Regions from separate parts of the Pantoea rwandensis genome, predicted to be linked through region 1. Evidence: riboswitches for the same ligand, from Rfam matches in the RefSeq annotation. Region 1 holds a riboswitch; each other region holds the start of a gene.
What was found. Region 1 has a riboswitch for thiamine pyrophosphate ahead of thiC (phosphomethylpyrimidine synthase ThiC). Riboswitches for the same ligand answer to the same signal wherever they lie in the genome.
Positions count from the first base shown of each region.

Region 1 (2,264 bases):
CAGACATTCTCCGCCTGCCATTCACCAATCAAAATCGCGGTTTTTCCTGTCAGGCCAAAATCGCCGGATAAGCCATGCGGCAGTTCACCTTGCGGTAGCCAAAGTTTTTGTTCATGGCTGACAATCCACCAGCCAGCGTCTACGCTTGAGATCTCACGTTGCATCTTATTCGTTGTCCTTAGCGTCAAATGGCACGCTGAAATCCTGATGTTAAGTGTGGAATGGATAACTATAACTCACCCGGAGCCCCATATGCTTACCCAGTTAGATGACCTGGCCAGGCGTGTAAGTGGCGATAATGAACTCGTTGATGCGTGGCTGCGCGCGCGCCGACAGTTGCTTGTCAGCTATTACGCATTAATTGGCATCAAGCCACACAAAGAGGCGCTCAGTGCTCTGGATGAACAGGCGCTGGATGCGTTTTGCCACGGCCTGGTTGATTACCTCTCAACCGGTCATTTCAGTATTTATGAACGCATTATCAGTGAGATGGAGGGCGATAGCCCGCTCATTGCGGCCGCCCAACTCTATCCCGCTCTGGAAGCGAATACCGATCGCATGATGCAACTGTATGACAGCCATCTGCAGCAGGCCATCAACGACGATAACTGCGTAGAATTCCAGAAGGCATTATCCGAAGTGGGTGAAGTACTGGAGTCGCGCTTCACGCTGGAAGATAAGCTGGTGCAACTCGCCTGGGATAACCAGCTGGCACGCCCACCGGTCGCCAACGAAAGCAGCATGGCTCGCCCCGCTTAACCTCGGGCCCATGTAAAAAACTTGTTATTCCGAAAAAGCCCTCTTATGCTGAATGGGCTTTTTTGTTGAGACCTATTCACGTTTTTATGCGTCTCTTTAAAGAAATCTAGAGTCAAATTTTGCGATATAAGTGTAGCGTGCGCAGCCAGTCCACGCTCGGACAGCGCGCAGGGGCCGGAGCGTACACGTAGTACGTGACGGACACGAGCACTGCCCAGGCGTGAAATGGCAAGCAAAGTAGCTTATATCGTAAAATTCAACCTTGTCGGAGTGCCCTAAGGGGCTGAGACCGTTTATTCGGGATCCGCGGAACCTGATCAGGTTAGTACCTGCGAAGGGAACAAGAGTAGACATTCACAGAGCGATGCGTGTTGGCGCCCGGCATCGTCCCTGTTACTCCTTCCGAACTCTGGACAAGCAACTTCCCCTTAATTCAGGAAATTTGCTATGTCTGTTGCTAAAACTTCTCGTCGTGAACAACGTGCACAAGCGCAGGAATTTATCGATTCGCTGCAGGGCACGGCTTTCCCCCAATCCAAACGTATCTGGATCACCGGCAGCCGAGCGGATATCCGTGTGCCGATGCGCGAAATCCAGCTCAGCCCAACACACATTGGCGGTACAAAAGAGAATCCGCAGTATGAGCACAACGAGCCGGTGCCGGTATATGACACGGCGGGTGCTTATGGCGATCCCGCGGCCACCATTGATGTGCATCGGGGATTAAGCCGATTACGTGAAAACTGGATCGCCGAACGCGATGACAGTGAGGCTATCCACCAACTGAGTTCGCAATACACCCAGCAACGCTTAGCCGATGAAGGGCTGGATCACCTGCGCTTCGAGCAGTTACCGCAGCCGCGCCGTGCTAAAGCTGGCCGCTGCGTCACGCAACTGCATTACGCACGTCAGGGCATGATTACACCCGAGATGGAATTTATTGCGGTGCGAGAAAACATGGGCCGCGAACGTATTCGTGGTGAAGTGCTACTGCAACAGCACCCGGGCCACAGTTTCGGTGCCAATCTGCCGGAAAATATCACCGCCGAATTTGTGCGCCAGGAAGTTGCCAGCGGTCGCGCTATCATACCCTCCAATATTAATCACCCCGAATCCGAGCCGATGATCATTGGCCGTAACTTTCTGGTGAAGGTGAACGCCAATATAGGCAACTCAGCGGTGAGTTCATCGATTGAAGAGGAAGTGGAGAAACTGGTGTGGTCAACACGCTGGGGCGCGGATACCGTGATGGACCTCTCCACAGGACGCTATATCCATGAAACGCGCGAGTGGATTTTGCGAAACAGCCCGGTGCCGATTGGCACTGTGCCCATTTATCAGGCACTGGAGAAAGTGAACGGCGTGGCGGAGGATCTTAACTGGGAGATCTTCCGCGATACTCTGCTCGAACAAGCAGAACAGGGGGTGGATTACTTCACTATTCACGCCGGTGTGCTGCTGCGCTATGTGCCGATGACGGCTAAACGTCTGACCGGTATTGTCTC
Region 1 covers NZ_CP009454.1:252,262-254,525, forward strand. The annotation lists gene nudC (NAD(+) diphosphatase) at 1-164, opposite strand, end outside; gene LH22_RS01100 (Rsd/AlgQ family anti-sigma factor) at 253-759, shown strand; TPP riboswitch at 1,016-1,116, shown strand; gene thiC (phosphomethylpyrimidine synthase ThiC) at 1,207-2,264, shown strand, end outside.

Region 2 (2,264 bases), 1.8 Mb from region 1:
GGCGCAGTGCTGAAATCACGCAGCATCATCATTGCCACCGGTGCACGCTGGCGCAACATGGGTGTGCCGGGTGAAGAGCAGTATCGCACCAAAGGCGTGACCTACTGCCCACACTGCGACGGCCCGCTGTTCAAAGGTAAACGCACGGCGGTGATCGGCGGCGGTAACTCTGGTGTTGAAGCGGCTATCGATCTGGCTGGCCTGGTTGAGCACGTGACGCTGCTGGAATTTGCCAGCGAAATGCGTGCCGACAAAGTGCTGCAGGACAAACTGCGCAGCCTGAAAAACGTCGATGTGATTCTGAATGCCCAGACCACCGAAGTGAAAGGCGACGGCAGCAAAGTGACTGGCTTGAGTTACATCGATCGTACCAACCAGACCAGCCATGAAATCGCGCTGAGCGGCATCTTCGTGCAGATTGGTCTGCTGCCCAACACCACCTTCCTCGAAGGCGCGGTGGAACGTAACAAAATGGGCGAGATCATCATCGACGCCAAATGCGAAACCAGCCTGAAAGGCGTGTTCGCGGCCGGTGACTGCACCACGGTGCCGTACAAGCAGATCATTATCGCCAGCGGTGAAGGCGCGAAAGCCTCACTCAGCGCGTTTGATTACCTGATCCGCACCCAACCGGCTGAATAAGTTTTATTGCGATAGCCACGCAGCAGCCCCGTAACAGATGTTACGGGGCTTTTTTTTGCCTGTTATTCATCCTAACCAACGGCGTGCTTCCGCATCGCTGATGTCGCGATAATAAATTTTATGCAAACGCTCGCCGCAACCTTTGCATTGCGCTTCAACATGGGTAGAAAAATAGTGGCGGCCGGAAGGGCAAATTGCGCCTTTACGCGAAATACGAATGTCGTGCCATTTATGGGCGTGCGGAATAAAGCTGAATAATTTTGAGATCATTATCGATTCCGGAATTGGATAGGCAGTGACTCTCTTCAAGTCCGGAGGGGGATTAGGCCTTGCCACAGCGGGCGGGGCGTTGATGTGCATCAATGAATGCGAAGGCGGGTGTTTATTAGTCGATTTTTCAGTGATTAGAATAAATCTGGCAAATTCAGATGAGAATTATTTAATGATGATAATTGACCGATATAGCTTTTTTTAAAATTCAGCCTGTCGAATGATTTTAACTATTTTGATTTAGTGCCGTTTTCCGCGTCTTTCAAAGCACCACGATTTACAACCCCCCGAACTGCCCTTATCCTGTGTGCGGCATGTTCACCATGCCATGACTCGGGGTGCCCCTGTTAAACAGGGCTGAGATACACCCGCTGACCTGATCTGGATAATGCCAGCGTAGGGAAGTCAGATGCCTGACCGCATTCGCCTTCTTGATCGCCGGTTGGGAGTTTTATGACACAGCCTGACCTTCTTACCCCCGCGCAACTCGCGCAATCCCTACAGCTGCTGCGTCAGCAGGCACCGCTGGTGCACTGCATGACCAATGACGTGGTGCAAACCTTCACTGCCAATGTGCTGCTGGCTCTACAAGCCTCGCCTGCGATGGTGATCGATGCGGAAGAAGCCGCGCAGTTTGTGAGCTTTGCCGATGCGCTGCTGATCAACGTGGGCACCTTAACCCGCGACCGGCGCGATGCGATGCTGGCGGCGGTGCAATCCGCAGCCAAAGTCGGCACGCCCTGGACGCTCGATCCGGTGGCCGTCGGCGCACTCTCGTTACGTACCGAATTCTGCCAACAGTTGCTAAGCCTGCATCCCGCCGCGATTCGTGGCAACGCGTCGGAAATCCTCGCGCTGGATAACCAGGCTGCCGGCGGACGCGGCGTGGACAGCGTGCATCAGACCGATGCGGCACTGAGCGCGGCACAACAGCTGGCGCAGGATTACCACACGCTGGTGGCGGTCACTGGCGAAGTCGATTACGTCACCGATGGTACACGCACGCTGGCGATTCCTGGCGGCAGCCCGCTAATGACGCGCGTGGTAGGCACCGGTTGCGCGCATTCAGCCGTGGTCGCAGCCTTCAGCAGCTTGCCGGGCGACCGTTTACAGCATGTGGCGGCGGCGTGCCGTGTGATGTCTCTGGCGGGTGAACAGGCGGCACGTGCCGTTCAGGGGCCAGGCAGCTTTGTCGCGGCTTTCCTGGATAACCTCTGGACGCTGGAGGTCACCGTATGAAACGCATTAATGCTTTAACCATTGCTGGTACTGACCCTAGCGGCGGCGCGGGCATTCAGGCCGATCTGAAAGCCTTCTCCGCACTGGGTGCTTATGGCACCAGCGTGATCACC
Region 2 covers NZ_CP009454.1:2,007,825-2,010,088, forward strand. The annotation lists gene ahpF (alkyl hydroperoxide reductase subunit F) at 1-642, shown strand, start outside; gene LH22_RS09180 (hypothetical protein) at 709-912, opposite strand; TPP riboswitch at 1,237-1,332, shown strand; gene thiM (hydroxyethylthiazole kinase) at 1,366-2,151, shown strand; gene thiD (bifunctional hydroxymethylpyrimidine kinase/phosphomethylpyrimidine kinase) at 2,148-2,264, shown strand, end outside.
Region 2: it holds a riboswitch for thiamine pyrophosphate, as region 1 does, so the genes downstream of both, thiM (hydroxyethylthiazole kinase) here and thiC (phosphomethylpyrimidine synthase ThiC) in region 1, are expected to answer to the same signal.

Region 3 (2,264 bases), 560 kb from region 1:
CAGCGCATTCGCCGGAACGGTCAGCGACTGATAACCCGCAGGCAGATCGCTTTTGATCACCGGATACATCCAGTTGCCAGTCGGAATGGTCTGCTGGAAGGCTGGCGACACCATAAATTGCATAAACTGCTGCGCCAGTTTCGGCTGTTTGCTGCTAGCGAGCTGAGCAGCCACTTCCACTTGCAGATAATGGCCTTCGCTAAACGGCGCAGCGGCGTAGTTATCTTTCTTCTCTTCAATGATGTGATAAGCGGGAGAGGTGGTGTAACTCAGCACCAGATCGCCTTCGCCTTTCAGGAACAGGCCATAGGCTTCGCTCCAGCCCTTGGTGACGGTGACCGTTTTCTGTGCCAGCTTCTGCCAGGCGTCAGGTGCTTTATCGCCATACACTTTTTGCATCCACAGCAGCAGGCCTAATCCCGGCGTGCTGGTGCGTGGATCTTCATAGATCACACGCAACTTTTCCGGGCTTTCGACCAGTTCTTTCAGGCTTTTCGGTGGGTTCTTCAGCTTGTTTTTATCGTAGACGAAGGCGAAGTAGCCGTAATCGAAGGGAACGAAGGTGTCGTTATGCCAGCTATCAGGCAGTTGCAATTTACTGGTGTCGACGGTGCTTTTCGCAAACAGGCCGGTTTTTTCGGCGGCTTGCACGAGGTTGTTATCGAGGCCCAGCACCACATCGGCTTTGCTGTTTTTGCCTTCCATCCGCACGCGGTTGAGCAGTGACACGCCATCTTCCAGCGCCACATAGTTCAGTTCGCAGCCGCACTCGGCTTCAAAGGCTTTTTTGACGGCAGGGCCGGGGCCCCACTCTGCAGAGAACGAGTCGTAGGTGTAAACAGTAAGAACAGGCTTGGCAGCTAACACCGGGGCAGAGACCAACAGCAACACGGGCAAGACTTTGTTTAACACTTTGCGCTCCTTGAGGAGAAGATAAAGTTGAGTCGCAAAGGATCTGAGTTATCGCTCATCTCAAATCCCTACGCCGGTATGAGCCGGATCAGGTTCGACGGGTTTCTCTCAGCCCGATACCAGGGCACCCCGTTGAGAACGGCTTATTTTAGACACTTCTGTGACAGCGCGAAAGTGTCACAGCTCCGGTGGTGCAAACCAGGCCGATTTAAAGTCAAACCAGCCGAGCGTGTTGAGCCGCACACCGCGCATACTGCGCTGGCCTTCCAGCATTAACCAGTGATGGAAGAGCGGATGAACAAAGTCGCTGTTCACCAACTGTTTGCTCCACTCGGCCAGAGGCAAGGCTTTCTGTCGCCACTGTTGTGCATCTGCGTGCCAGTCAATCGGAACGCAGTGATGCATGAGCGGCAATTCGTAGAGCTGCGCAAACAGTGCGTAGTCGAGCGGCAGAGTGAAGTTGACGCTGCCGAGCCAGATGTCACTCTCTCCTTCACCTTCGAACCATGCTTCATAACTCAGCTCGCGCGTGATCAGTTCGACACCCTGTTCAGCCAGCAACGGGCGCAGGGCGTTAGCAATACCTTCATGCTCAACATGATGGCTATACCAGCTGATGGTCAGTTGCGTTAGCCCATCAGGCTTTTCGGCCGGGGTGAGATCGCGGCGATGGTGCCAGCGCGGTAAGAAACCGTATGCCGGGAACCAGTAGCGCTGATAGCCCACACCCGCATGGTTGAGCAGGGCAATCGGATTGAGCAGATAGCTCACCCAGCGGCGAAAATGGGTATCCTTACCACGCTCTGAGCGCTGGTCGAACAGCAGGAAATAGCAGCCTTCTTCCAGACGGCTCTCTTCTGACTTCTCATCGGCGGTTTCCCCCTGCAGCTTCACGCCGGCATACACCAGCTCGTCGCTGATTTCCGGCAGCACCCAAATCGACACGTCATCAATCAGCGCGCGATAGCCAAAATAGTCATCAAAGGCGGCAATTTTCAGCTGCGTCTGCTGATTGCGTACCACACTGTAGGGGCCGGTGCCGATGGGTTGACGGGCAAAATGGCGCAACGTCGGCCACTCACGCGGCAGGATCATGGCGCTGACGCTGGCCAGCAGCCAGGGCAGCCAGTCATCAGGCTGCGTCAGATGAATATCCAGTGTCCAGGGCGCGGGAGAGTGCAGTTTATCGATATGTGAGAACAGCGGCTGACTGCGGACACGTTCCAGTGAGGCGATGATGTCTTCCATCTCCAGTTCGCGGCCGTGGTGGAAGCGAATCGCGGGTCGTAAAAAGAAACGCCAGTTGAGCGGGGAGGTTTGTTGCCAGTGGTGGGCGATATCCGCTTCGATTT
Region 3 covers NZ_CP009454.1:4,015,168-4,017,431, reverse strand. The annotation lists gene thiB (thiamine ABC transporter substrate binding subunit) at 1-912, opposite strand, end outside; TPP riboswitch at 960-1,054, opposite strand; gene sgrR (HTH-type transcriptional regulator SgrR) at 1,090-2,264, opposite strand, start outside.
Region 3: it holds a riboswitch for thiamine pyrophosphate, as region 1 does, so the genes downstream of both, thiB (thiamine ABC transporter substrate binding subunit) here and thiC (phosphomethylpyrimidine synthase ThiC) in region 1, are expected to answer to the same signal.